Regions from separate parts of the Flavobacterium procerum genome, predicted to be linked through region 2. Evidence: riboswitches for the same ligand, from Rfam matches in the RefSeq annotation. Region 2 holds a riboswitch; the other holds the start of a gene.

Region 1 (15,466 bases), on a different contig from region 2:
TCATAAAAACTTAACAGAAGAGGTTAGAGGTGTAGGTTTTCAATATGTTGATTTTATTGTCGATTTTGTAGATACCAATTTGTATTGGGATATAATGGCTGATTTAATTAAACCGCAGGGCCATATCGCTTCAATTACTGGAAGTGCAGAACCTGTTGTATTGAACAAACTTAAAAGCAAAAGTGTTTCTTTTTCTTGGGAGTTGATGTACACGCGATCAATGTTTCAAACTGATGATATTCAGGAACAGCATAATATTCTAAACAAAACGTCAGATCTTTTGGATAACGGAGTTTTAAAGCATACACTAAAAGAAACTTTAAACGGATTAACGGCCGAAAACTTTAAAAAAGCACATAAGCAACTGGAATCTGGAACAACGATTGGAAAAATTGCGATTAAGTTTTAAGGTCTTTCGCTACCGATAAATTTTCATATTTAAAACTGATTTTTATAGGTTTTTATTTTATTTAAGATATTGTTTTTTAGTTATTTATTGGCTTTATGTAATTTAAAACTTTAGGTTTTTATTCTGTTAAATTCGTGATATTTTGGTCTGCTTTAATTGAATTGTTTTAAGTTGTTTTTTTACCGAAAAGGCATAGAGACGCAAAGAATGAGATTTTACCGGATTTGTATATAGTGTAATGCTTTAGGTTAGTATTGTTAAGTAGTTTTAAAAGAATATTTTAATTGTTTTTTTATTAGTTTTTTTTGTTGTGTAAAACAAAACATCAAAACCAGTAAAACATATATTTTTAAAGTGATTTTTTTTGAAAGTCTAAAACGCAAAATAAAACGCAATTAAGTTTCGAAATAGGATGAAATAATAACAAAAAAGCACTATAAATTTTATTTATAGTTGTTGTTTATAGTGTTGATTATTAGTTTTTAAATTAGCTTTGTTTAAATGAAAAGATTAGCATTGGCGTGAGCATAGCAGATTTCTTTTTCTTTCACTTTTTGTCGTTGTTTGAGACGGAAAAGTTTTGAAAAAAAAAACAGTCGTTACGAATACTGAATTACGATGTTTAAAATGATTTTAAATAAGAATGTTGAGGGTAATCGAATTTTTGTATTTTAGTTGAGTTGCAAAAACAGCAATTTATAATTTTTTAAAAACCCAAAACCATTTTTTTTTATGATTTCAAAAAACACAGATTTCGGATTACTGCTTTTACGCATTAGCGTTGGAGGTTTAATGCTTTTTCATGGAGTGGCAAAAATTCTTCACGGCATTTCTTTTTTAACTGAAAATATGGGAGCATTTGGATATGCTGTATACATCGGCGAAGTTTTAGCGCCACTTGCAATTTTGCTTGGCTGGCGTACAAGAATTGCTTCTGTAGTCTTTGTGGTTAATTGTGTGGTTGCGATTGCGGTGGCACATTCTAAAGAAATTTTCTCAATAAGCGAGCACGGAGGATATGCCAACGAGTTGTTGATGTTGTATTTATTAGGAGCGGCGGCATTGTTTTTTACAGGTGCGGGAAAATATGCGGTTTCTAAAAACAATAAATGGGATTAAGGAATTGCGATTCCTTTTGAAATAGAAAAGCTCTGAAATGAATTCAGAGCTTTTTTTTTGCGATTTAATGCATTAAAAACTCAAAAAGCGCTAAGAATACTTGTTTGCTCTTTGTTTTGCTTAAAACGCAGATTTTTTATTTTATTTGATGTGAAAAACGATAACAAGAAAAAGAACTCGACTTTTATTTTCCAAAAAACGTGACAATCTGTTATACTTATCTCATTAACAAATCTCGTCCCGATTCAAGAATACCGTTTTCTCTTACATACGGACTAATTAATGTTTTGGTTTGTCTGTAAATTCATAAAATTGTCTTAAAGGAATGTTAATGTCGAAAAATGGCGTTTTTGCCTTGTTGTTTTTCTTTCGGTCTTTAGTTGCGGAATAATTTGAAAGGTTGATTTTTTTTGCTGTTTTAAGATGATTTTGAATGTCTTGAATTTCTAAGGTTTTTCGAAACCTGCTTTCTGGCATGGCGTATAAGCGATTTTTGTCTAGACTAAAAACTTAACATTGGCGAATTGTTTTTAGCCGTATCTTTGTTTGTGATTTTTTGATGTTAATTTAACAATTTGGTAACATTGAAAATTTGTTTAATTCAAAATTTATTATAATTAATTTTAAATATTAACATATCTATGGATAAAAACGTAGCCGCAAATGAAAACGGTCAGGAGCTGGAACAGCCTTTGGTAGATGTTGCCAACGAAAATGAGCAGCCAGAAGCTTCTCAAGAACAAAAAACAGATGTAAAGCCTAAAGCAAAAAGGACTTCAAAAAAAGCTGAAATTGTTTCTGATGCTGAAGAAAAAACAGAACAAGAAGAAGTTGTTTCTGAAATTCAGGAAGAAGAGGTTGCTGAAGAAAGTAAAACAGAAGCTGATTCTGAAATTAAAAAAAATAAAAAAATGAAAGAAAAAGAAAAAAAGCAGATTGCTGAGAAAAAAGAGAAGCTGAAAAAGAAAAAAGCGGTGGCAAAGAAAAAAGAAAAAGCAAAGGACAAAAAGAAAGAAAAGGCAAAGAAAGCAAGACTTAAAGCTAAAGCCAAAAAGAAAGACAAAGCGAAAAAAGCAAAGGCAAAAGCTAAAGCTAAAAAAATAGCCAAAAAGAAAGCGAAAAGATCAAAATCTAAGAAAAAATAAATAATCGCTTTGCGGATTGATTCCAATAAAAAATGAGGTCTAGTGCCTCATTTTTTATTTTATACCATTATGTGATTTTCTTTTCTAAAATCGATTTTTCAATTTTCTGCAGAAATTCAGGGTCAAATTCAGAATAGGCTCTTAGTCTGTATTTCTCGTCGCGCTGTTTCATTACCATTCTTATTTTCTGCACCATCAACCAGATGGGTTCGTAGCGTTTATGGCCCAGAAGGTATTGTATTCTTAAAATAGAAATTCTGCGATGGGTCAAAGTCATCAATTCGATGCAGATCATCCAGTATCGAATCGGAAGATTGGAATTTTCCATTACGGTTCCGGAACGCAGACTGATTCGGTTTTTGCATTTGCGACATTGAAATTTCAGGTCGATTCTCCTGAAAGAATGTTCGTTATGACCACATTTCCTGCAGACTAAACCGTTTTTCAGACGTTTGTTCTTAAAATCTTCTATACAGGCATCTTCATTAGGATACTTCTCAAAATAGGCTCGTAATTCCATTAATTCGATTCTCGGTTTGAGTGCTAAATATAATGTTTTTAAAAATACAGCAACAAAAAAAAGGAATATCCATAAGAATATTCCTTTCAAAACATGATGTAAAATAAAATTACAATTTGTCTGCGATTTCTTTTTTGTATTTATTCAGGATTGATTTTGTCATTCCTAGGTTTGCTTTTGTAGAATCAACCGCCAAATAAATAAAGTATTCCTGATTGTCTGAAACGTCAATAATATGAATTTGCGATGTTAGCGTAATCATAACATTGTCTATAACCTGACCGTTTAGGTTTAAAGCTTTGATAGCGTTCATTTTTGCTTTTACCACTTCAAGGTTGTAAGCAGATGCTAATTCCGGATCAAAATCAGAAAGTGCAGACTGAGAGTAGTAAGACATTCCGCTTTTGATTTCGGCAACAGAAACAGCAATAAAGCCAGGTACATTTTTCTTTAGATCTTCTCCAAATTGTTTTAAAAAATCTGACATAGTTATGAATTTAAATTTGTTTTTTAAGTATTCTATTTTCTTGGATGTGATGCAAAATTAGACATAGAAAATCATTTAATTATCCGCTATTAATACCTTTTTTGTCATTTTTGAAAAAAAAAGTAACAATATGCATTTTGAAGCCGTTGTGTGAAGTTCTTGATTCGTTTTTTAATTATTTTAAAAACAAAAATGCTTCCGAAAATCAGCTTTTGATTCATTCGGAAGCATTTTTAGTATGCGAAAATCGATTACTTTATTTCTGTAATAAATTCGTCTTGTGGTGTTCTTACTTTTTTCAGATTTACTAACCAGTCATTGTTTGCATCTCTGTAGCCAAGAGGAAGAACTAAAACACTTTTAAGACCAAGTTCGCTTAAGTTTAATAGTTTGTCTACTTCGGCCGGAATAAAACCTTCCATTGGAGTTGCGTCTACTTCTTGTTCTGCTGCTGCCGCGATTGCGATTCCGAACGAAATATAAGCTTGTCTCGCTGCATGATTTGCGTGCCATTCTTGTCCAAGAGGTTCGTACATTCCCCAAAGTCTGTTTTTATATTCGTCCATTGCGTCGGCAGGAATTCCTCTTTCTGCAATAGTTCTGTCAAATACAGCAGAAATTTTTTCAAGGCTGTAACCGTCCCACGCAGCCCAAACCAATACGTGCGATGCATCTGTAATCTGGCTTTGGTCAAAACCTACTGCTCTTATTTTTTCTTTTAATTCTGGGTTTGTGATTACAAAAATTTTATAAGGCTGTAAACCAGAAGAAGAAGGTGCAAGCTTTGCCGCTTCAAGTATATAGTCGATTTTTTCCTGCGGAACTGTTTGTCCGTTCATTTTTTTTGCAGCATAACGCCACTTTAATGCATCTATTAAGGCCATAATTTTTTTATTAATTAAATTCTGTTCAAATGTAAAAACTTTAAGTGTATTTTTGTCATCTGCTTACTAAAAGTAACTGTGACATTTAGGTAACTAACTAACATTTTATGATTGAAGAGCCCAAACATGACCGCATAACATGCAATAAAAACATTATGGCAGTGCACGACGCCATGGATATATTAAATGGAAGATGGAAAATCTCTATTATTGCTTCTCTCTGTTTTAATACTTTACGGTTTACTGATTTGCTTAGAGAAGTAGAAGGCATTTCGGGGAAAATGCTGAGCCGCGAGCTGAAAAACCTCGAAGAAAACCAATTGGTGACTCGAACAGTATTAAACACACAACCGATTACTGTCGAATACAAACTCACAGATTACGGTCATACGCTTAAAGAAGTCATAGATTCGCTAGCAAAATGGGGGTATAACCACCGAAAAAGAATTACCGGAAAAGAATAGATCAGCTTTTCAATTCCGCAGCTTTCTGAAAAAAGCTCTGGCGCTCCAGTTTTTGCTCCGTTTCCTCAATTGCCCTCAAAAGATTATTCTGATTGTCTGTGATTTCGGTTAAGGCATTTTGCATGATTTTCCACACGGGTTGCATTTTTGTTACGAGCTCTTTTCCTTTTACTGTGAGCAGAATAAGGCGTTTTCGTTCGTCTAGTTTGTCTTTTTTAGAACTAATGATTTTGTTTTTTTCCATTTCTTTTAGCAAGCTGATGGTGGAAGGATGGCTATAGCCGATTTCAGAAGCTATTTCGACCACGCTAAGAATTTCTTTTACATGAAGCGTATAAATTACCGGAAACCATTTGGGTTCAAAATCAATATCAAAAGATTTGTAGATCAAGGCGCCGTCTTTACGCAATTGCTCGCTCAAGCGTTGCAGTCTGGTTGAAATAGCCAATATTCCGATTTCGTCTATTATATTCATCTGGATGGGTTTAAATTCAGGTGGCAGAAAACCGTATCGGGCTTCATTAGTGGAAAATCTTTAGGAAGCTCTTCTTGCTCAATTGTCTTAAAATTATTCTTTTCATAAAAACGTAAAGCTGCCTTTAGAATAGGAACAGTTCCCAAATATAGGTCGCTTATTCCGTTTTCACGACTGAAATTGATTAATTCTTCCAACAGCTGCTGTGCAATTCCGAATTCTTTGCCACGGTATTCTTTTTTCACGAACATTTTTCTGATGGCGCCGGCATCTTTACTGAATCTAACCAAAGCAATAGTTCCTGCCAGTTTTTCATCTATAAAAGCTCCAAGAAAACAACCGCCTGGTTCGTAATAAAAATTTCGAATTTTAAGCAAATCCGGTTGGTCTTCCAAAGTTATCGGAACATTAAATTCTTTCTGTTGAATGTTCAGAATCAAATCGACAATTTGTTCTTGATATTCATTTTGTATGGGTTTTAATTGTACTTTCATATAAAAAATAATATAAGTACAAAACTACGTAGTTAGCTACATATATCCAAATAAAAAAACTGCCAAAACGGGCAGTTTTCTAGTTTTTTTATTCTTTACCGATAATGATTACCGCTTTGTAACCCGTTCCGACATTCCATTCGCTTGACGAAATCAGCAATCCTTTGTCATCAAAAACCTGAAATTCGGCTGTGTTGGGAGAAGCAAAACCTTCATTTAGCGCTTCAATGTCTATTTTGTTGATTCCGGGAACCAGATTTATTTTAACGCTTTTAAATTCGCCATCCAAACTCACTTCTGGTTCGATTACTTTATCATTTAAATACACTTTTATTTTATCACCGTCTACAAAAGCGGCGTCTCTGTAACGAATGGTAGATGTCTGGCCAGTTGTTTTAAAGTTTCCTAAAAACTGATTTCGTCTATAGAAAATTCCGGGAGTGTTGGCTTCCTGTTTGTAGATCTGAGTGTTTTTAAAAAGCTCTTCTGGATTTACAATTAATGGATCCGGCTTTTCAACCACAGCTGGCGGATTTACCTTTGGCGAAGGTTCTTTTGGTGGAATCACTTCTTTAACCGCAGGATCTTTTGACGGAATGGCTTTGAATTTATTGTTTAATTCTTGTGCATTACTGTGAAACGAAATTCCAATGATGCCTATTGCAAAAAATATTCTTTTCATATTCTAAAATGTTAATCAGCTTTGACTGATAAGATTAAATTTGTCTTAATTATATAAACATTTAAAGATTTGTTTTATTGTCTAAAACATAAACATTAGGATTTTCTTAAGGTCTTTTTGAAATGATTATTACAATTTATTTTTTAATGATGCATCTTTGCAAATCAAAAATTTATTTAATAATGATTACAATTAATACCGAATATTCGTTTCCCCTAGAAAATGTTTTATTTTCATTTGCGTTAGAATCTGAAGCAGGAACGGTTTTTAACGATTTTCGTACACTAATTACCGGAATCGGAAAAGTAAATGCGGCTTATGAACTTACAAAAGCCATTCAGCATAAAAAACCTTCGTTAATTGTGAATCTTGGCTCTGCGGGAAGCAATTTTTTTAGAAAAGGAGATGTAATCTGCTGTACGAAGTTTATCCAACGCGATATGGACGTACAAGGACTGGGATACGCTAAATATGAAACGCCGCTTTCTGGTTTACCGCCGGTTTTGGAATACGGACTTACAATGGACGATTTAAGCATCGGAATCTGTGGAACAGGAGATAGTTTTGAAATGGGCCACTCACAAGCTCCGTACAACGTTATTGATATGGAAGCTTATGCACTTGCAATGGTTGCCATGAAAGAGAAAATTCCTTTTTTATGTTTGAAATACATTTCTGATGGTGCAGACGACAACGCAGCAGAAGAATGGACCATACAAGTGCATAATGCAGCAACTGCTTTTGGCGGTATTTTAAAACTGCATAAAAAAGATGTTTTACTGTAATGATTGACCCAATGGGTAAATCATTATTTTTCAATTTTCTTACCAGTTTTGATTCAAATCTGTATAAATCTGCTTTAATCTGTATAAATCTGCGTGAAAAAAATCTATACACACAAGTATTTCACGCAGATTTTTAAAAGATTTTAGCAGATCAAATTAGATTTATCTGTTGTGTGAAACTTTTTCCACGGAAGCGCTTTAGTATAAATTTTAATTAATCAGATTTTCTGTGCAGACCACTGTCCGTTTTTTTGAGTTAGAATTAGTCGCAGTATTTCAGTATCCAAATTGTGCAAGATTACGAATTCTACTTTGTCTTTATTTTTAATAGTGTATTGCATTTCATAAACTCTTTTTCTCTTTTCAAGATTGTGATCAAAACTATATTTTTCTAAATTACTGTCAAAATAAGCGTTAGAAAATTCACCGCGTCCTGTTGTTCCGGTAATTACAACTTTGTTGTTTATGTGGTAAAGATCTTCAACCGATTTTTGTAAATCTAGAATCACCGGATTCATTTTATTTTCCTCAATCTGATCTAATTTCTTTTGGTAAGCTGTTCTAGAAAACCTTTCGTCGTTACCGCATATTCCAAAAACAGCCCATTTAATAACAAAAACAGTATCTTTTTCTTTTTCAGTTTTTGCTATTTCGGTCATTACCGTTTTTATTAATCCTTTAGAATTGACTAATTCAGCTTGATTTGGAACAAACAAATCTGTAGTTATAAAAATGTCGTAAGCACAAAATGAAGATAGAAGCAAAATAAAGAAAAAGTATAATAGGTACCTTACTTTTGCTTTTTGTTTTCTTGCTGCGATATTCCCGAATAGCTTTAAGTAACATGCGTTATATTTTTGATGGTTTTGCTAATTCTAATTTGTATCTGAAATTTGATTTTGTTTCTGAAGGAGGAGGAGTGTATTGTACCTCTCCATCAATTATCATGTCCAATTCGTATTTACCAAGAAAAGTGTCTTCAAAATCAAAATATCGGTCCATAAACATTAATCGTGTCGGATCATTTCCAAATTTATCCAAAAATTGATAATTCATAAGCTGTTTATCGTATTTCGCTAAATTTTTGCAGTTTATTTTTAACGGATAATTCTCTTCAATCCTAAACTTGTAATGTGTTACTAGTTGAAGATCCAAATTGGTGTTGTGTTCTGAAATTTCGTTGAGAAGCAAATCACAATCGCCATCAAAAGGAGTTTTGTCTTTTTTGCGGTACAAAATTTCATAATAATAGCTTTCCCAAAAACTGAACGGATCGCCTTTTTGAAGATATGCAGATCGGCTGATATTCCAATAAATTGAATTCTCTGTCATTAATAAATCACTTAAAGGTCTATTTCGGTCAAGGTCGTCAATCAAATAGGATCTTTCGGGATATTTATTACCCATACTCGGAAAATGAGTATAAAACAGATTAGGAAAAAGATCGTCTATATATTCTAAACCATATGGCGCAACAAGAGAGTCGATTTTTTTCTTTACTTCATTAAAAGACAAATCATAAGAGTTTTTAACCGATATTTTGACTTTATAATTGTCGTGAACCACAACAATACCAGAAAAAATGGTGTCGGTTTTGACTATTTCTTTGGAATAAGGACCATCATTGACCCAGGATTTTTGTTGTCTTTCTGTTTGCAGCCTGATATTTCCTTTGCAATTTAGCATAAGATTGATGCGTTGCGGAAAACTGTCTATTCTTTTGAATCCCTCAATTTCGAAATTTTTATGAGAAGCAAAAATGGTATTGTAATCCTCAGGCACTTCTTTGAAATAATAATATTGCTTCTTCTTATTGTATTTTGCAATAATTGGCTTTTTTTTATACGATTCTAATGTCACAAGGGCGTCGGGAACATTTAGTTCGTCACAGGCATCTTTCAGATAAACACGAACCAAATCGGATTGCTGCGCAACAGAAATAAAACCAGCCAGTAAAAAAATAAGTATAAATGCAGGACGACGAATCATGTTGTGATTAGTTTGGTTGCGTAAATGTAAAATCTTTTTTAAGAGTTTCCTTTTTGATATAGATGATTTAAGAATTGAAGAGGTTGGGAGAGGAACCGAAAATTTTTCAAATTTTCTTTTTTGGGTTATTAAAAATGTAAGCAAGTTTTCAAATTTTAAATTGGTTTGTTGTTATTTTGAGATGAAATTTTTGAATAAGTAAGAAAAAAGAACTGTTTGGCGATTTATATCTTTTTCAAAATAATTCATAATTAAATTATTGATTATTAATGTTTTGGTTGTTATTTTGATTGCTTTAATGCTGAATATTTTCATGAATCCTTTAAATAATTAAAAAAAAGTAATTTTAAACTTGACTAATTTGGTAGAATTAATATATATTTGCATCACAGAAAATTTCTGTAGTGATACTTATCCAGAAAGACTGAGGGAATAGGCCCATTGATGTCTTAGCAACCTGTTACCGAATAAGGTGCTAAATCCTTCCCGATTTGCGGGACAGATAAGAAAGATTTCCTCAAAATCTGAATAAGGTCATCATTATTAAAAACTATTATTTTTTTAAGATGAAAACCGAATTACTTTTTTTACATGCCCTTTCTCCACGTTTGAATTTTATTTTCGAAGAAGATAACCGCGTCATTTTCCGAATGCGCAGATACTAGTTTTCTCTTCTTTATTTCCTTTTTAAATAGAATTTGTTAAGGCCTATTAACCAAAGGCCGTGGAATTCTTTTGTCCAATTATTAAACTAAAACCAAAATGAAAAAAAACTTATTAAGCTTAATTTTACTGCTGAGCCTTCTTCCCGGCAGACTTTTAGCACAGGAACGAACGATCAGCGGAACTGTTAGGGATTCTGAAAACGGAGAACCTTTGCCAGGAGTAACAATTAGCGCATCAAACAGTAATAAATCTTCTATAAGTGATGCTGACGGCCGATTTTCTATCGTTGTTTCTCAAAATGATAAAGCTTTGACTTTGACTTATATTGGCTATAAAACATTAGAAAAAGGAGTTAATTCTTCTTTCGAAAATATTCGTCTAACTTCAGAAAATACGGCACTTAAAGAAGTTGTAGTAGTAGGTTACGGAACTCAGAGTAAAAAAGAATTTACAGGTTCTGCAGCTAGAATTACTTCGAAAACAATTAAAGATATTCCGGTTCAGAGTTTTGAGCAAACACTTATCGGAAAAGCTTCTGGTGTAAATGTATCGACTCCGAGTGGAGTTTTAAACGATCCTCCAGTTATTAGGATTCGTGGCGTGAATTCTATTTCCTTGAGTTCTTATCCTCTTGTGGTTGTTGACGGAATTCCGGTCAATACTGGAGATATTTCGACAACAAATTCGGTTGCGAATAATCCGCTTGCGGATATCAACCCTGCTGATATTGAATCTATTGATATTCTAAAAGACGCTGCTTCAACTTCAATCTACGGTTCACGAGCTGCAGGTGGCGTTCTTTTGATTACCACTAAAAAAGGAAAACAAGGAAAAGCAAAAGTTACGTATGATACTTGGGTTGGAATTACAAGAGCAACCAGACTTCCTGATCTTTTAGATGCTGAACAATATGAAACCATAAAAAACGAAGCGGTTTTAAACAGTAAAATACTAACAGGAAATGAAAATAATGCTTCTGTAGCATCGGCACTTTTCTTTCCGTCTTATAATGCAGACGGTTCACGTGTAAATACAAAATGGAAAGATCAGGTTTATCGCGATGCGGTTTCTCAAAACCATAATTTAGGTATTTCGGGAGGAACAGAACATACAAGATATTATTTCTCTACCAATTATTCTAGACAGGAAGGAATTACAAAAGACAATAATTTCGAAAGAAAAGGCGCAAGATTCAATATTGACCATGATGTAAACAAATGGTTGAAATTGGGAGGAAACCTTTCTTATAACAATACTTTCAATCAAGCACAAAATACAGGTTCATTAAGCAGCAGCGGTTTATTGCTTATTGGCGCGGCGCGTCTGGCTTTTGCATTGCCTCCAAACGTATCACCATATAACGCTGATGGCACATATAACTTGAGCTCAACAGGAACTGCAAGTCCAGGAAATAATTTATTCACCAATACTTTATGGCATCCGGGTGCGTTGTTCGAAAACAGTAAATATACCAGTACAAATGATCATTTTGTTGGAAATGTTCATGCAACAATTACCTTTTTTGAAGGTTTCAAATTTGATTCTAATTATGGAATTGACAGATTAAAATCTGAAAATATTACGTATTTAAGTCCAAACTTAGGATCATCTGCCTTTGCAACAGGAGGTTCGGCTACCAATATTGCGGCGACCAGAAACAACTACAATTTCACCAACAGTTTGTCTTTTGACAGACGTTTTGGAGCAAACCATCATGTAGCGGCTTTGGCAGGTTATGATGTTCAGAAATATGAAAACTCTTCTTGGGGAGCAAATCAAACCAATGTCTCTGATCCTTTCTTTGAAAATTACCAAGGAACATGGGGAACAATTCGTTCCTCTGGAAATGGTTTGTCAGAAAGACTTTTCCTTTCTTCTTTCTTCAGATTATCATATGATTATGGCGGAAAATACTTCATTACAGGAAACTTTAGAAAAGATGGGAATTCTGCTTTAGGCGTAAACAGCAAATACGGAAACTTCGGCGGTATTTCTGCGGGATGGTCTGTGAGCGAAGAATCGTTCTTTAAGAACAGCGGTATCGCAAACTATCTGAATTCACTTAAATTAAAAGGAAGTTGGGGTAGAGTAGGAAACGGAAATCTATCATCAGCCTATGCTTCACAAAATTTGTACAGTTCTTCTATTTACGGAACAGCAGCAACTTGGGCGCTATCGCAGGCAGGAAATGAAGATTTAGGATGGGAAACGAGCGACCAAACGAATATTGGACTTGAAGCAGGTTTCTTTAAAGACAGATTGCAATTTACGGCAGATTATTTCAACAATGACGTAAACGGTTTGATTTTAAGCAGTCCACAATCTCCTTCAAAAGGAATTCCGGGCAATTCAATTCTTTCCAACGTCGGTTCGATGTATAATCGAGGTGTCGAATTAGGTTTGAATGCTTCTATTATCAATAAGGAAGATTTTCAATGGAAAGCTTCTTTCAACTATACGCATGTAACGAATAAAGTTACGGCTCTTGCAGAAGGAAACACAGATATTATAGGATATACGCAAGTTACTACAGAAGCCAATAATATCACAAGAGTGGGCTATTCTGCGGGAAGTCTTTATGGAGCCGTATCAGCGGGTGTAAATCCAGAAAACGGACGTCGAATTTTCATTAATAAAAATGGAGAAAAAGTGCAATACAGTGCCGCAGTTCCGTCTGGACAAAGCAACTGGACGTATTTAGACGGGTCTACAGCCGCAGCTATTACAGTGGCAGATTATCAGGTTTTGGGTAATGCTCTGCCAAAATGGTACGGAGGCGTGACCAATAATATTCAATACAAAGCTTTTGATTTTACGGTTGGATTTACTTATTCGGGCGGAAACAAAGTAATGAACAATACCAGAGGAACTTTACTAGATCAGCGTTTTTACAATAATTCGACAGAAGTCTTAAACCGCTGGACAACTCCAGGACAACAGACTAACATTCCGAGATTGGTTTACAATGATGTTATTTCGAACGGTTCAAGCGGATTTGCAATTTCTGATAATGCCGAAAAAGCCGATTTCTTGAGATTGCAACAATTGACAATTGGTTTTTCTCTTCCGAAGAATATTTTAGAAAAAGCGCAATTATCATCGGTTAGAATTTATGCTCAGGCAACCAATCTTTTCTTGATTACTTCGTATTCGGGAACAGATCCAGAGACTTCATCAAACGGAGATTCAACCACTTCTATGGGAGTAGAGAAAAACTCTGTCGGACAAGGAAGAACATTCAGTTTTGGACTTAATGTTGGTTTTTAATAAATAAAATTATATCATGAAAACATATTTCAAATCATACAAAACATCGGTTTTAACTTTATTGCTGTCTGGAATTTTACTGACTTCCTGCGAAAACAATGAAGATCTGAATATCGCTCCAGAAACAACAGTTTCTGACAAGGATATTTTTAAAACTCCGGCAAGAATCGAAGGCTTGGTAAACGGAATTTATAAAGCATTTAAAGGTGCCAGCGTTTACGGAGGCCGAATTTTATTGTATCAAGATCAGCGTGGAGAAGATTTCATCAACATCACAGCAAATAATTTTACAGGTTACGAAAGCTGGAACAACTCTTATAGTTCAGGATCAAATGATATCAACAATCTTTGGGCACAGGCATATTCGGCAATTAATAACGCAAATATCTTGATTGAAGGTTTAGCAGTAAATCAGGGCGTAATTACAGAAGAAAAAGCAAAACAATATATTGGCGAGGCAAAGCTGATCAGAGCATTAGCTTATTATACTTTGGTCATTAATTTCGGACAGCCTTACAATAAAGATGCAGGAGCTTCTAAAGGACTTCCGTTACGCTTAAAAGCAGAAACCGGAACAGCCAATAATGATTTGGCAAGAAGTTCTGTAGCAGAAATTTATACGCAAATTTTGAAAGATCTAAACGAAGCTGAAGCAACATTGCCTCAGAGTTATACAACGGCTGACCTCAATACCACAAGAGCACACGTAAGTACTGCAATTGCTTTAAAAACAAGAGTTTACTTAACGTTGAATAACTGGCCAAAAGTAATTGAAGAAGCGGCAAAATTGGCTCCGCAGACGCAAGCTCCATTTTCTACTACGGCTAGCGAGGTTAAGCATGCATTGCAATCGGATATTACGTTGATTTTTTCTTCAAACTATGCTACAGTTGAATCTATTTTCAGCATTCCGATGAGTTCTTTGGATTCGTACACCGGACAATCGTCTATTGCTTATATTTACAATACCAATTTAGAATATTACCTAAATCCAACGGGAATTTTGGGCGATGCGCAATGGAGAACAACAGATAACAGACGTAATTTGACAAGAACCGTTTCGGGAAAACAATATTTTAAAAAATTTGCAAAACCATCGCCATTTTTAGATTATATCCCTGTAATTCGCTATTCAGAAGTTTTATTGAATTATGCTGAGGCAGCTGCCAAAACAGGAAATCTAACTTTAGCCGCCAATCTTTTAACTGCAGTTCATCAGCGATCTGATGCTTCGTACACGTTTGCATCTTCAGTAACTTCAAATCAGAGCCAATTAATCGAGGCAATCTGGAAAGAGCGCAGAATCGAATTGCTTGGAGAAGGTTTCCGTGGGCCAGATTTACTTCGTAATCTGCAGACACTTCCGGCAAAAGGCGACAACAAATTGCAAACTCAGGCGGTTTCGCCTTCGGATGCTAATTATGTTTTTCCGCCAGCAAACACAGAATTATCAGCAAATAAATTATACTAAAAACCAATAATAATTAACCACGAAACTTTGTCAAAGCAGTCACTTTGGCAAAGTTTTACTAAAAACAATTAAGATGAAAAAGATACTATTAGGTTTAGTTTTGTTTTTTGGGATAACAGAATCTCAGGCGCAAGAAAGTAATTTACAGTTAAAAGGAACTGTTGTAGATACCGTAGCACAATATGTCTATCTGCAGAAATTTCACAATAAAATGTTCACGACTATTGACTCGGTAAAAGTAAAAGACGGAAGTTTTAGCTTTAAAACCAAAGTAAAAACGCCTGAATTGTATGGTTTGAGTGTAAACACAGCTAATAATCCGCTTTATATTTTTTTAGAAAAAGGACCCATTACAGTTAAATTGAGTCCGCAAAAGTATTACAGCATTTCAGTAGTTGAAGGTTCTGCTGCTCAAGATTTGTTTGATGTTTATAGAAAAACAAAAGATGTAGAAATCAGCAAATTCATTACAGAACATCCAAATTCAATAGTTTCTGCATATGTTTTGTACAGAAATTGGTCGTACAGATTGACTCCAGATCAGATCACGCAAAATATTGCTTTGTTGGATAAAAGCCAGCAAAACTCCACTTACGTGAAAGAACTAAA
Region 2 (15,466 bases):
CAGATTTCCCATAGAAGCGTGTCCAACTCCCGCAACAAGTGTTAACGGAACGGCGTGCGCAATTTCGGTTCCAACCAAACGAGGTGTCGGTAAAAGCGGATAAAGGAAAAATAAAGTTACGGTTCCAAGTGCTCCAGCTCCGATAGAGGTCAATGTTACGGTAGCTCCTAACAAAACACCAATTCCGATAGTCAGCATATTTTGAGTGGTGCTTTCGCTATGAAACTTGTCACCAGCGTGTTTCTGAGAAAAATTTAAAAGTTTCTTTTTAAAGATAATTGCGACAGACGTAAACAATAAAGCCCATCCTAAACTAACTTTTATTACACGATTTATAGTTTCAATATCTGTTTTGATGCTGTTTAAAATCCATAAAGTTATAAGGGCTGCCGGAACGCTTCCTAAAGTTAGCCAGCCTGTAATTTTCCAATTGATATTTCCTTTTTTGTTGTGTACAAATATGCCTCCAGCTTTTGTAAATGCTGCATAAAGCAAATCGGTCCCAACAGCTTTTGTTGGAGGAATACCAAACCATAATAAAATAGGAGTCATAAGCGAACCGCCGCCTACACCAGTTAAACCAACAATAAATCCGACAACTAAACCTGCGATTACTAGTCCTATTTGAAAATCCATATGATAAAATTTTTGCCAAAAATAGGAAGTAATTTATAATAATCCTATCGATTTGGTAGACTATTTGTTAAATATTTTGAATAAGCTCTTTAAGGTAATGTTTATCAGTAGATTACTTATTAATATGTTTTTTGATATTAAGCTATTTTTAATGCTAAAATGTAAGTTTTGTATTAATTGTTTGGGTTTCAGTAGTTTTTTAGACTAAAAAAATCCATAAATCGCTTTGTAATTTATAAATAAGTATTATTTTTGCATAGTAATCTACTAAGCCGATAGGATAATAGGTTTTTAGAGTAAAAATATTAAAATGAGTTTAGCAACAGTACAGACCTTATTAGAAAAAACAAAAGACTTCTCTTTGGAAGAAACTTTGCATTTTTTAGCTGAGGAATATCCAAATCAGGTTACTTTTTCAACTTCATTTGGACAAGAAGATCAGGTAATTACTGATTTTATTTTCAAAAATGATATTGTAGTCAAAGTTTTCACTTTAGATACCGGAAGATTGTTTCAGGAAACGTATGATGTCTTTCATAGAACTTTAAAAAAGTATAAAAAGCAGATTGAAGTTTATTTTCCAGAAGCGGCATCAGTAGAAAAACTATTGCAGGAAAAAGGACCAAACAGCTTTTACGATTCGGTTGAAAACAGAAAAGAATGCTGTTTTATTAGAAAAGTGGTTCCACTGAGAAAAGCTTTGGCAGGAAACTCAGTTTGGATTACAGGTTTAAGAGCAGAACAATCGGAAAACAGACAAGATTTAAATTTGTTTGAATACGACGGAAACTTCGAAATCATCAAATTCAATCCGTTGCTAAAATGGACTTTAGAAGAAGTTGAAAATCATTTGAAGGAGTTTAATGTTCCTCAAAATGCACTTCACAAAGAAGGTTTTGTAAGCATTGGATGCGCACCATGTACAAGAGCCATTTTCCCCGGAGAAGACATCAGAGCCGGAAGATGGTGGTGGGAATCAAGCCATAAAGAATGCGGGCTTCACAGTGCTAAAAAAGAATAAAGAGAATAGAATAAAGAATATAGATTTAAAGTTCCGGAGGAACGATTCATATTGTAACGCCGGATTTTAATCCGGGGGAGATGTGGATAAAAACAATAGATTTTTATCCGTTAAAGAGAGAATAACGAGAATAGAATAAAGAGTGGAGATTTTTAGATCAGGGAACTTGAAACCTGAAACCTAAAACTTGAAACTAAAAAATATCAAACAAAAAAACAATGAGTTCAGTATTAAAAACAAACGCTTTAGAGAGTGAAGCGATATACATTTTCAGAGAAGTAATTTCACAGTTTGACAAACCGGTTTTACTTTTCTCAGGAGGAAAAGATTCTATCACATTAGTGCGTTTGGCGCAAAAAGCATTTTTCCCTGCTAAGATTCCGTTTCCTCTTTTGCACGTTGATACGGGACATAATTTCCCTGAAACAATTGCTTTCAGAGATAAATTGGTAGAAGAATTAGGTTTAGAGTTGATCGTTCGTAATGTTCAGGATGCTATTGATGAAGGAAAAGTGGTAGAAGAAACAGGAAAATATTCTAGTAGAAACAGCTTGCAGACAACAACACTTTTGGATGCAATTGAAGAATTCAAGTTTGATGCTTGTATTGGTGGTGCGCGTCGTGATGAAGAAAAAGCAAGAGCGAAAGAACGTATTTTCTCTGTTCGTGATGATTTCGGACAATGGGACGAAAAAAATCAAAGACCTGAATTGTTTGATATTTTGAATGGAAAAATTGAAAATGGGCAAAACGTTCGTGTTTTTCCAATTTCAAACTGGACAGAATTAGATGTTTGGAGTTATATCGAAAAAGAACACATCGAAATTCCATCAATCTATTTTTCACATAAAAGAAAAGTTTTTTTGAGAGACGGTTTAATCTGGTCACATTCTCCTTTTGTGTACCAAGAAGAAGACGAACAAATCGAAGAAAGAATTGTTCGCTTCAGAACCGTTGGAGATATGAGTTGTACCGCAGCAGTTGAATCTTACGCAGCAACAATTGAAGAAGTTGTAGGCGAAATCAGAGAATCAACGATTTCTGAAAGAGGAGCCAGAATCGATGATAAACGTTCTGAAGCGGCGATGGAAAAAAGAAAACAACAGGGATACTTCTAATTCAATTAAAAATCGAGAATTAAAAATTAAAAGTTAGAATCAAGAGAACAAAAACATACAGATTTAAAAGTTTCGAGAGAACATGAAACCTGAAACTTTAAACCTGAAACAATATATAAGATGGACGTTTTAAAAATAGCAACAGCAGGAAGTGTAGATGACGGAAAAAGTACTTTGATCGGGAGATTATTGTACGATACAAAATCATTGACGACTGACAAAATAGAAGCAATCGAAAAAAGCAGTAAACAAAAAGGATACGATTATCTTGATTTTTCTTTGGCAACTGACGGATTAGTAGCAGAAAGAGAACAAGGAATTACGATTGATGTTGCGCATATTTATTTTTCGACTGCGAAGAAAAGTTACATTATTGCCGATACTCCGGGTCACGTAGAATATACAAGAAACATGGTTACAGGAGCTTCGACTTCTCAGGTTTCTATCATTTTAATTGATGCCAGAAAAGGAGTTATTGAGCAGACTTACCGTCACTTTTTCATCAATAATTTATTGAGAGTAAAAGAGGTAATTGTTGCCATTAACAAAATGGATTTGGTTGATTATTCTGAGGAAGTTTTCAATAAAATCAAAGCCGATTTCCAGGCATTAAATGCAAAAAGTACTTTCAAAGAGCAAAACGTAAGTTACATTCCGTTAAGTGCAATCAACGGTGGAAACGTTGTGGACAAATCGGAGAATATGCCTTGGTATGACGGACAAACTGTATTAGAACATTTAGAAGGATTACATGCTTCTGATGTTTTTGAAGCAGGAAAAGCACGTTTCCCAGTTCAAACCGTTATTCGTCCAAAAACAGAAGAATACCACGATTTTAGAGGTTACGCTGGAAAATTATACGGAAACTCAATCAAAGTTGGAGATGCCGTAACGGTTCTTCCTTCTTTAACCGAATCAAAAGTATCTAAAATTCACTTTTTCGATAAATCATTTGACGAAGCTGTTGCAGGTTCCTCAATTACAATCGAATTAGAAAATGATATCAATGTAACAAGAGGTGATATGATTGTAAAATCAGATGAGCTTCCAAAAATTGAAAAAGATATTACCACAACAGTTTGCTGGATGGACAGCAAAAAACTGGTTCCAGGAACAAAATATTTGGTACAACACAATACAAACAGAGTTTTAGCAAAAGTAGAAAGCATTAAAAATACAATTGCTACAGATTACTCTGGAACGACAGAAGCTTCACAATTGGCAATCAACGAAATTGGAGAAGTAACGATCAAATTAAGCAAACCGTTATACTTTGATTCATACAACGAAAACAAATCAAACGGAGCTTTCATCTTAATTGATACAGCAACAAACACAACAGCAGGAGTAGGTTTCATTAGATAGTTTGTAATTTTTAGTTGATAGTTCTACTGTCAACAACCAACTATAAACAATCAACAACTAACTACAAACTAAGAGAAATGGAAAGTTTTAGAACAGAAATAGAAAATCCGGTAGTTCAGAAGGAGATTATCGAATTAGAAAAAAAGATTCATTTATTCCGTGGAGGAAAAATTGATGATGAGCGTTTTCGTAGTCTTCGTTTAGCGCGTGGAATCTACGGTCAGCGTCAGGAAGGCGTTCAGATGATTCGTATCAAATTGCCTTACGGTAAAGTGACCAGCGAGCAATTGGTGCGTATTACTCAGGTTTCTGATGAATATTCTACAGGGCGTTTGCACATTACAACGCGTCAGGATATCCAGATTCACTATGTGAGTTTAGACAGAACACCAGAACTTTGGGCAGATTTGGCTAAAGATGATATTACACTTCGTGAAGCTTGTGGAAATACAGTTAGAAATATTACAGGAAGCGAATTAGCTGGAGTTGACGTAAACGAGCCATTTGATGTTTCGCCTTATGCACACGGACTTTTTCAATATTTGTTAAGAAACCCTATTTGTCAGGAAATGGGGCGTAAATTCAAAATTTCGTTCTCTTCTTCAGACGAAGATACGGCTTTGAGTTACTTGCACGATTTAGGATTTATTCCGAAAATTAAAGACGGACAAAAAGGTTTCAAAATCATGTTCGGAGGAGGTTTAGGATCTCAGCCAGCACATGCAGAATTGCTTTCAGAATTCGTTCCTGTAAACGAAATCATTCCAACAGCAGAAGGAATCATTCGTATTTTCGACAGATACGGAGAGCGAGCAAAAAGAATGAAAGCGCGTATGAAATTCTTAATCAAAGAAATGGGAAGAGATGTTTTCCTTGATTTGGTTGAACAAGAGAAAAAAGCCATTGCTTTTGAGACATACGAAATTGATACAACTGCTTTTGATGGTCCAATTCCAGAACCATTATTAGAAGTTCCGCAAGTTACAATCGAAGATACAAAAGCGTATGAAGCTTGGAAAAATTCGAATGTAATCAAGCAGAAACAAGACGGTTATTACGCTATCGGAATCAAAGTTTTATTAGGAGATTTTTATACGGATAAAGCGAGATTATTAGCCGATTTAATTAAGAATTACGGAGCAAATGAATTACGTTTTTCATTGCGTCAAAATATTGTAATACGTCACATAAAAGAAGAGAATTTACCTTTCTTTTATCAAGAATTAGCGAAGTTGGATTTTGTTCAGCTAGGATATAATTCAGTTGGAGATATTACGGCATGTCCGGGTACTGATACTTGTAATTTGGGGATTGCAAGTAGTACCGGTATTGCAGAAGAATTAGAAAGAGTTTTAACGGCAGAATACCCTCAGTATTTAAACAACCGCGAAATCGAAATTAAAATTTCAGGTTGTATGAATGCCTGCGGACAACATAATATGTCTGCAATTGGATTCCAAGGAATGTCTATCAACTCAGGAAAACTGGTAGCTCCGGCTCTGCAGGTTTTACTTGGCGGAGGAAGATTAGGAAATGGCGCTGGACGTTTTGCTGATAAAGTAATCAAAGTGCCTAGTCGTAGAGGTCCAGATGCATTGCGTACCATTTTAAATGATTTTGATGCTAACGGAAGCGGACAAAAATTCCTTGATTATTATGATACAAAAGGAGAAAAATATTTCTACGAAATCTTAAAACCTTTTGCAGATGTAACCAATTTAACAGAAGCCGATTTTGTGGATTGGGGTAACGCAGACAATTACGTAAAAGCAGTTGGAGTTGGCGAATGTGCCGGAGTAGTGATCGATTTAGTTGCGACTTTATTGTTTGAAGCTAAAGAGAAATTGATCTTGGCTCAGGAATCTTTCGACGAGAAAAAATGGTCAGATGCAATCTATCATGCTTATGCTGGATTTGTAAATGGAGCAAAAGCATTGTTATTGTCAGAAAACCAAAAAACAAATCACCACGCAGGAATTGTAGACTTGTTTGATACTGTTTTCATCGAAACTAGTAAAATTGAATTGAACTCAACTTTTAAAGACTTGGTTTACCAAATCAATAAAAATGAACCATCTGAAGCTTTCGCTAAAGATTACATTGCTCAGGCAGTAGTTTTCTTTGACAAAATCGAAACTTTCAGAGCACAGGAATTAGCAAATGCATAATATAAAACCCAAAATAACTTTAGTTGGTGCAGGTCCGGGCGATCCCGATTTACTGACGCTGAAAGCTGTAAAAGCATTGGCTGAAGCAAATGTGGTTTTGTACGACGCTTTGGCCAATGAAGAAATTCTGGATTACGCACCCAAAAATGCCATCCGAATTTTTGTTGGAAAAAGAATCGGAAATCATGCTTACACGCAGGATCAAATCAATCAATTGATTGTAGATAATGCTTTGACATACGGAAATGTAGTTCGATTAAAAGGCGGAGATCCGTTTATTTTTGGAAGAGGAAGCGAAGAAGTGGAATTTGCAGAAAGTTTCGGAATAGAAACCATAGTAGTTCCCGGAATTTCATCTGTAGTTGCAGTTCCTGCAAGTCAGGGAATTTCAATCACAAAAAGAGGAGTTTCAGAAAGCTTTTGGGCAATTACGGGAACAACTTCTGATAGGAAATTATCTTCAGATATTGCCTTATCAGCGAAATCATCAGCAACCGTTGTGATTTTGATGGGAATGCACAAATTGCCTCAAATAATCGATTTGTTTCAAAAAGAAGACAAAGGAAATTTGCCTGTTGCGATTATTCAAAACGGAACAACCACAGAAGAAAAAGTAGGAGTTGGAACAGTAAATTCGATTTTAGAAGTTGTAAAACAAAAAGAATTAGGCTCACCAGCGATTATTGTTCTTGGAGAAGTTGTAAGAGAAAGCAATAAACTGAAAGGATTCTACGAAGAATTTCTATCAAAAGAAGAAATTCGATAGAATTATGTTCCGTTAGGAACATCTCATCGGTAGAAAAAATGTTTCCAATTAATATTAATTTTCCGTTAGGAACATCTCGTAGGTTATTCTAATTTTGATTAGAAGAAAAAAGATTAACATGGAACAAAACGAATTATATCCAATATTTCTAAAGCTTCACAATTTAAATGTATTAATTGTAGGCGGAGGAAATGTAGGTCTGGAAAAGCTTTCATTCTTGCTCAAGTCAAGTCCAAATGCAAATGTTGAGGTCGTAGCGCCAGATTTTCATTTAGAAATTAAAGTTTTAGCCGAAAATCATCCTTCAATTAAATTGACGGAAGCGAAGTTCAAAAAGAAAATGCTTAAAAAACGTCACATGGTAATTGCCTGTACAGACGATTTGAAAGTGAATAAAAGAGTTTACGAATTGTCGAGAAAACGTTATTTGATTTGCAATATCGCCGATACGCCGGATTTATGTGATTATTATTTAGGCGGAATCGTAACAAAAGGAAATGTGAAAATCGCCATTTCGACAAACGGAAAATCGCCAACAACGGCAAAGAGATTGCGTGAGTTTTTCGAAGAAGTAATTCCGGAAGATATCAATCAAATGGTTGAGAATCTGAATGAATACCGAAAAACCTTAAAAGGCAATTTTGAAGAAAAGGTTAAAAGAATGAATGAGATTACCTCTTCATTAAAAAATAAAGAATAACAAAAGTTCCGAAGGAACGATTTATATTGTAGCGTCGGGTTTTAACCCGATGGACACATAGAATTGAATAACGTCGGAATCAATCCGATGGATGAAATTTCGAAAGAAATGAATGATAAAAATCATTGATTAAAGAATAAATTATTCGTTTCTTTGTATTATTAAGAATGATTATAAACAACAACATAATGATTAAAACAGATATACTTATAATTGGAGCAGGACCAACAGGTTTATTTGCCGTATTCGAGGCAGGATTATTAAAATTAAAATGCCACATTTTAGATGCATTGCCTCAACCAGGAGGACAGCTTTCAGAATTATATCCTAAGAAACCAATTTATGATATTCCTGGATTTCCAGAAGTTTTAGCCGGAGATTTAGTTGACGGATTAATGGAGCAAATCAAACAATTTGAGCCAGGTTTTACATTAGGAGAACGTGCAGAAACAGTTGAAAAGCAAGAAGACGGAACATTCATTGTAACCTCAAACAAAGGAACTAAATTCCACGCGCCGGTTATCGCAATCGCAGGAGGATTAGGAAGTTTCGAGCCTCGTAAACCACTTATCGAAGATATCGAGTTTTATGAAGATAAAGGAGTAAAATACTTCATCAAAAATCCTGAAAAATTCAGAGACAAAAGAGTTGTTATTGCAGGAGGAGGAGATTCAGCATTAGACTGGAGCATCTTCTTGGCAAATGTAGCTTCAGAAGTAACTTTAATCCACAGAAGAAATGAATTCAGAGGAGCTCTTGATTCTGTAGAAAAAGTACAGGAATTAAAATCAGCTGGAAAAATCAAACTAATCACACCGGCAGAAGTTATCGGAATCAACGGAGCAGAGCACGTAGAATCTTTAGATATAGAAGAAAACGGCGCACACCGTAAAATTGATTGCGACTATTTTATTCCACTTTTCGGATTAACACCAAAATTAGGTCCAATCGGTGACTGGGGATTAGAAATCGAGAAAAATGCCATCAAAGTAAACAATGCATTAGATTACCAAACCAACATTCCAGGAATCTTTGCTATTGGAGACGTAAATACATATCCAGGAAAATTAAAGTTAATTCTTTGCGGATTTCATGAAGCAACTTTAATGTGCCAGGCGGCATACGGAATCATCAATCCAGGTAAAAAATACGTATTGAAATATACAACAGTATCAGGAGTAGACGGTTTCGACGGAACTCGTAAAGAAGCACCAAAAGCCGTTGTTAAAGCGATAGTCTAAGTTGCTAAGACACTAAGATTTTTATATAGAAAGCTCAAACTTTTATAGTTTGGGCTTTTTTTATTCTAAATTGTGCGTGATTTCAAACAAGATTTCGAGTGCTTAATGTTGATTATTAGTATTTTAAATAAATCAGAAAAATGTAATTAATCAAAGTAAATAGGCTTCATTATTAAAACATCTTCAGTAAAAACATCTTATAACCTTAACATCTTAGCAACTTCAAGTTAATATTAGTCATTTAGAAGCTTAGTAGCTTTGCATTAAAATGAAAAAATAGTTTTCAGTATTTGAATAACCAGTTAAAAAGTGGTAACTTTAAGAAAGTATTAAATAAATTATCTATTATGAACAATTGGAATGAAGAAAAACTACTAGAAGAAGAGGCAAAAATTGACAATGAGATGAGCATGGCAGATAAGGAATTTACAGATCATCAGGAAGTCATTGATACATTTCTAAAATGGGACAGAAGTTTTTAAATAAACCATCTGATTTATTGAACGATACATTCATTTTTTGAGTGGAAAAGTAAAAAATAGAAAGCCTAAACTTTAAATGTTTGGGCTTTTTTATTCCGTACATAAAATCTCAGTAGCATAAAAATAGAATAGAAAAAATTCTGTACGCAAAAAAAACTCCAGCGGAGCGACATATTATAGATGTGTCGCTCCGCTGGGCTTTCATTTGGTTTGTTAATCGTTTTCTATAAATATTATGCTCCTCTGAAGCTGAACTATTGATTAAGCAAAAAAACGCAAAGTAAATCTCAATTTTTTTATAAAAAACAAAACATATGAAACATAGCCAGTGGTTTCAACCACTGGAACACAACGAATAGATGCAACGCATAATCACAATACGTTCCCCGTGGTTAAAACTCTGGGATATATTTGAAAAATAAGATCCGAACTTTAAACTTAGTAACTCAGTATCTTAGAGTCTCAGCATCTTTAAAAAAACATTTGCAAATCGAAACCCTATTTCATACCTTTGCACTGTTCTTAAAATTATTGTCAGTTATCACGAAAGGCGGAGGGATAGACCCGATGAAACCTTAGCAACCCTTTATCATAAAGAAGGTGCTAAATTCTACTTTATACGACATTTTCTAGTATTAAAGATAGATAACACAAATACATACTCGTATTTCTCAAAACTTTTCCAGACAACATACAATATTACTGAAACAGATGCTGTATCAGGAGCGAATCATTGGCGCATTTTTGCAGTCAATAGTTCCCGCTTTCGCCTATATCTCTCCATTTCATTACGAGGATACCGGCTCAATCGGGGCTAATGAGCCAGTAATAGTGCACTTTTGGAATTTATGTAAAAAAATATCGAAGGTAAATAGAGCCTTCAAAATTAAAAATAAAAAAAGCTTTGTGCCTTAGCGCCTTAGCGGCAAATACAACATGGCAATTACGATAAAAGAAGCAATAAAAAAAAATATCCTAATCCTAGACGGAGCAATGGGAACAATGTTGCAACGCTATAATTTCTCCGAAGAAGATTTCAGAGGAGAGCGTTTCAAAGATTTCCCGCATCCGTTAAAAGGAAACAACGATTTACTATCTCTAACACAACCGCAGGCGATCCGCGATGTTCACGCTGCGTATTACGAAGCTGGCGCTGACATTGTAGAAACCAATACCTTTTCAGGAACAACAATCGGTATGGCCGATTATCACATGGAAGATTTGGTTTACGAGCTAAATTACGAATCGGCTAAAATCGCAAGACAAGTAGCTGATGAGTTTACCGCAAAAAATCCGGAAAAATCACGTTTTGTAGCCGGTTCAATCGGACCAACAAACCGTACCGCAAGTATGTCTCCAGATGTAAACGATCCGGGTTACAGAGCCGTAACATTTGACGATTTGAGAATTGCGTACAAACAACAGGCAGAAGCCTTAATGGATGGTGGCTGTGATTTACTTTTAGTAGAAACGATTTTTGATACATTAAATGCAAAAGCAGCACTTTTCGCTATCGAAGAAGTAAAAGAAGAACGCAATCTTGATATTCCAATCATGGTTTCAGGAACGATTACAGATGCTTCAGGAAGAACACTTTCCGGACAGACTGTTGAAGCGTTTTTGATATCCGTTTCTCATATTCCGTTATTAAGCGTAGGATTCAATTGCGCTCTTGGAGCCGATTTGCTGAAACCGTATTTAAAAACATTAGCGCATAATACAAGTTTTAATGTTTCAGCACATCCAAATGCAGGATTGCCAAACGCTTTCGGTCAATACGATGAAACACCAGAACAAACTCAGGCTTTCATTAAAGAATATTTAGAAGATAATTTAATCAATATCATTGGAGGTTGTTGCGGAACAACTCCGGATCATATTCGATTAATGGCTGAGGTTGCAAAGGATTATAAACCGAGAGTTGCGCCGGTTTTTGAATGATGATCTAATGAAGGTATTAATTGCTAATTATGAGTTTAGAGAAACAACCTTATAGCGAACTTATCGATAAAATTGGTAGTTTGTTGCAACAGGGAAGGCAACAAGCTGTACAATCAGTCAATACAATTTTGGTGCAGACTTATTGGTACGTAGGTCAGCACATTGTAGAGTTTGAGCAAAAAGGAAATGAAAAAGCTGAATACGGAAGTCAATTATTTGAAAGGCTTTCAAAGGATTTGGTACAAGCCTATGGTAAAGGGTTTAGTAGATCTAATCTTTTATACATGCGTAAGTTATATCTATCGTTTCCAATAAGTGAGACACTGTCTCACTTATTGACTTGGAGTCATTATTTTGAAATTTTAAAAGCTGACTCGGAATTAGAAATTAATTTTTATGCTAAACAATGTCAACATGAACGTTGGAGTGTAAGAGAATTAAAACGTCAAATGAAGAGTTCATTGTTTGAAAGATTAGCTTTGAGCAAAGACAAAGAAGGCGTTTTGAGATTGGCTAAAGAAGGACACATTGTAGAAAATGCAGAAGATTTAATTAAAGATCCTTTTGTATTGGATTTTTTAAATATTCCTGAACAACATCAATATTTAGAAAATGAACTGGAAGAAAAAATCATTTCCAATTTACAGCAGTTCATTATGGAAATGGGAAAAGGATTTGCGTTCATTGGCAGACAATACCGAATGAGCATTGGGGGAAAACATTTTTATTTGGATTTGCTTTTTTATCATCGAATATTGAAATGTTTTGTTTTGGTAGATTTGAAAAGAGGCGAAATTGATCATCAGGATATTGGTCAAATGAATTTGTATCTGAATTATTTCAAAAAAGAAGAAGCAACTGAAGGAGATAATGAGCCAATTGGTATTGTATTGGGAGCACACAAAAATCATATTTTGGTTGAATATGCTACTGATAGTATTACAAACAAGGTTTTATTGAGCAAATATCAATTGTATTTACCAGATAAAAAAACGCTTCAGAATCAATTGGATAAATTGCTGGAAGAATAAAATAATAAAAATTAAAATTCATAAATCGTCTTGTGAAACCGAGACCGCGTGAGGGATAGAAGTGAAAAGCCCGCAGTCTCGTCTTTTGACGAGACGAGGACTTGTAACGGATAGCCCGACCCGGAGGGACACGCCCAAAATATTTAAAAAAATAATAGTTTTTTAAACCTATCGATTCTGATAGGTTTGAATTAAAAAAGAAGAAATACCTACAAGGTTCTAAAAACCCCGCAGGAAAGAAATAGAATAAAAAAAACTTAGAACCTCAGTATCTCAGGATCTTAGTAACTTAGAAAAAAATGACAGAAAAAAGAAGAGACCTTGTATTATCAGGATTAGAACCGTTGATTATTACGCCGGAAAGTGTTTTCGTGAATGTTGGTGAGCGTACAAACGTAACAGGTTCAAGAAAATTCTTGAGATTAATCAAGGAAGAGAAATATGACGAGGCGCTTGATATTGCAAGACAGCAGGTGGAAGGTGGAGCACAAATCATCGATATTAATATGGATGAAGGAATGCTTGATGGTGTTACCGCGATGACTAAATTTTTGAATTTAATTGCGGCAGAACCAGATATTTCGAGAGTGCCAATTATGATTGACAGTTCGAAATGGGAAATCATTGAAGCCGGTCTTAAAGTAGTACAAGGAAAAAGCGTTGTAAACTCGATTTCGTTAAAAGAAGGCGAAGAAGCTTTTATTCATCATGCGAGATTAATCAAACGTTACGGCGCGGCGGCAATTATTATGGCTTTTGACGAAGTTGGTCAGGCCGATAATTACGATCGTCGTGTGGAGATTTGTCAGCGTTCGTATGATATTTTGGTGAACAAAGTTGGGTTTCCTCCGCAGGATATTATTTTCGATTTGAATATTTTCCCGGTTGCAACGGGAATGGAAGAACATCGCTTGAACGCTTTGGACTTTTTTAGAGGAACAAAATGGGTTCGTGAAAACTTACCTCACGCGCATATCAGTGGTGGAGTGAGTAACGTTTCGTTCTCTTTTAGAGGAAATGACACGGTTCGTGAAGCTATGCACTCGGTGTTTTTATACCACGCGATTAAAGAAGGAATGACAATGGGAATCGTAAACCCAGAAATGTTGACGATTTACGATGATATTCCGAAAGATTTATTAGAACACGTTGAAGACGTAATTTTAGATAGACGTGACGATGCTACGGAACGACTTTTGGATTTTGCAGAAAATGTAAAAGGCGAAGCAAAGAGCGATGAAAAAGTAGTTCAGGAATGGCGTTTTGGAACTGTTCAGGAGCGTATTACACATTCATTGGTAAAAGGAATTGATGCTTTTATTGAAGAAGATGTTGAAGAAGCACGTTTGGCTGCGACAAAACCAATTGAAGTTATTGAAATCAATTTGATGACAGGAATGAATGTGGTTGGAGATTTATTCGGAAGCGGAAAAATGTTTCTGCCTCAGGTGGTGAAATCGGCTCGTGTAATGAAAAAAGCGGTGGCTTATTTACTGCCATTTATCGAAGCGAGCAAACAAGCGGGAGACAAACAAGGAAACGGAAAAATCCTGATGGCAACTGTAAAAGGCGACGTTCACGATATTGGTAAAAACATCGTTTCGGTGGTTTTGGCGTGTAACAATTATGAGATTGTAGATCTTGGTGTTATGGTGCCTCCGGAAAAAATTATTTCGGCTGCGATTGAACATAATGTTGACATTATTGGATTAAGCGGATTGATTACGCCTTCGCTTGACGAAATGGTGTATTTGGCCAAAGAATTAGATAAACAAGGAATTAAAATCCCGATTATGATTGGTGGGGCAACGACTTCGCGCGCGCATACGGCCGTGAAAATTGCGCCTCAATATAGAGAAACTGTAATTCACGTTAACGATGCCTCTAGAGCCGTTACTGTTGCAGGAAACTTGTTAGATCATAATAGAAAAATATATGCGGCAGATATTCGTGCAGAATATGATTCTTTTAGAGAAACATTTTTAAATCGTTCAAGAGATAAAAACTTCCTGACGATTGAAGATGCCCGTAAAAATAAATTACCATTGGATTGGTCGGAATATACACCAACTAAGCCTAAAGTAATTGGCAAACAAATTGTCGAAGTTGAATTGGATGTTTTGGTTCCATATATCGACTGGACGCCGTTTTTTCAGACTTGGGAATTGTACGGAAAATATCCGGCAATTTTAACGGATGAGGTTGTGGGAGAACAAGCGACATCTGTTTTTAACGATGCTCAGGCAATGCTGAAAGTAATTCTGGAAGAGAAAAAACTAAAAGCAAAAGGTATTTACGGAATTTTTCCTGCGAATCAGGTTGATGATGACGATATCGAGTTACGTGATGAAAACGGAAAAGTGTTGGAGAAATTCTTAACGCTTCGTCAGCAGTCACAAAAAACAAAAGGTGCACCAAACATCGCATTAGCTGATTTTATTCTGCCAAAAGACAGCGGAATAGAAGATTATATGGGAGCTTTCTGCGTAACAACTGGTTTTGGTGTAGATGAATGGGCGGCGGAATATGAGAAAAACCTAGACGATTACAATTCAATTATGGTTAAAGCGCTTGCGGACCGTTTTGCTGAGGCTTTCGCCGAATATCTTCATGAGCGAGTTCGTAAAGATTTCTGGGGTTATGATTCAGAAGAATCTTTAACCAACGAAGAATTGATTAAAGAAAATTATAAAGGAATTCGTCCGGCTCCAGGTTATCCAGCTTGTCCGGATCACTTGGAAAAACCAACGATTTGGAAACTTTTAAATGTAGCCGAAGAAATTGGAGTTACGTTGACAGAAAGCATGGCGATGTGGCCAGCTTCATCGGTTTCAGGATATTATTTCGGAAACCCGAAAAGCCGCTATTTCGGACTCGGAAAAATAAAAGAAGATCAGGTTGTAGATTACGCCAAACGACGCAATGTCCCAACTGATTACGCAATGAAATGGTTGAATCCTAATATAGCAGATTAAAAGAAAAAGTTTCAAGTTTCAG

The links. A riboswitch is a leader RNA that binds a small molecule or an ion and turns the genes downstream of it on or off. The one in region 2 is predicted to bind S-adenosylmethionine.
Region 1: linked by a shared signal. The riboswitch ahead of ACFFLS_RS21725 (SusC/RagA family TonB-linked outer membrane protein) and the one ahead of ACFFLS_RS15310 (homocysteine S-methyltransferase family protein) in region 2 are both predicted to bind S-adenosylmethionine.

The regions. Positions count from the first base shown of each region.
Region 1 is NZ_JBHLYW010000022.1:539,787-555,252, reverse strand. Features, by position in the region: gene ACFFLS_RS21790 (zinc-binding alcohol dehydrogenase family protein) at 1-409, shown strand, start outside; gene ACFFLS_RS21785 (DoxX family protein) at 1,142-1,528, shown strand; gene ACFFLS_RS21780 (hypothetical protein) at 2,170-2,673, shown strand; partial or broken gene ACFFLS_RS21775 (transposase family protein) at 2,750-3,193, opposite strand; gene ACFFLS_RS21770 (hypothetical protein) at 3,303-3,680, opposite strand; gene ACFFLS_RS21765 (nitroreductase family protein) at 3,932-4,564, opposite strand; gene ACFFLS_RS21760 (winged helix-turn-helix transcriptional regulator) at 4,672-5,028, shown strand; gene ACFFLS_RS21755 (MarR family winged helix-turn-helix transcriptional regulator) at 5,030-5,503, opposite strand; gene ACFFLS_RS21750 (GNAT family N-acetyltransferase) at 5,500-5,997, opposite strand; gene ACFFLS_RS21745 (hypothetical protein) at 6,086-6,679, opposite strand; gene ACFFLS_RS21740 (5'-methylthioadenosine/S-adenosylhomocysteine nucleosidase family protein) at 6,862-7,464, shown strand; gene ACFFLS_RS21735 (hypothetical protein) at 7,683-8,228, opposite strand; gene ACFFLS_RS21730 (hypothetical protein) at 8,314-9,453, opposite strand; SAM riboswitch class I at 9,862-9,962, shown strand; gene ACFFLS_RS21725 (SusC/RagA family TonB-linked outer membrane protein) at 10,216-13,386, shown strand; gene ACFFLS_RS21720 (RagB/SusD family nutrient uptake outer membrane protein) at 13,403-14,857, shown strand; gene ACFFLS_RS21715 (redoxin domain-containing protein) at 14,931-15,466, shown strand, end outside.
Region 2 is NZ_JBHLYW010000010.1:215,716-231,181, reverse strand. Features, by position in the region: gene ACFFLS_RS15355 (sulfite exporter TauE/SafE family protein) at 1-636, opposite strand, end outside; gene ACFFLS_RS15350 (phosphoadenylyl-sulfate reductase) at 947-1,657, shown strand; gene cysD (sulfate adenylyltransferase subunit CysD) at 1,876-2,775, shown strand; gene ACFFLS_RS15340 (sulfate adenylyltransferase subunit 1) at 2,896-4,140, shown strand; gene ACFFLS_RS15335 (ferredoxin-like domain-containing protein) at 4,218-6,308, shown strand; gene cobA (uroporphyrinogen-III C-methyltransferase) at 6,301-7,074, shown strand; gene ACFFLS_RS15325 (precorrin-2 dehydrogenase/sirohydrochlorin ferrochelatase family protein) at 7,193-7,774, shown strand; gene ACFFLS_RS15320 (NAD(P)/FAD-dependent oxidoreductase) at 7,963-9,015, shown strand; gene ACFFLS_RS15315 (hypothetical protein) at 9,363-9,497, shown strand; SAM riboswitch class I at 10,033-10,149, shown strand; gene ACFFLS_RS15310 (homocysteine S-methyltransferase family protein) at 10,434-11,438, shown strand; gene ACFFLS_RS15305 (PDDEXK nuclease domain-containing protein) at 11,468-12,469, shown strand; gene metH (methionine synthase) at 12,769-15,444, shown strand.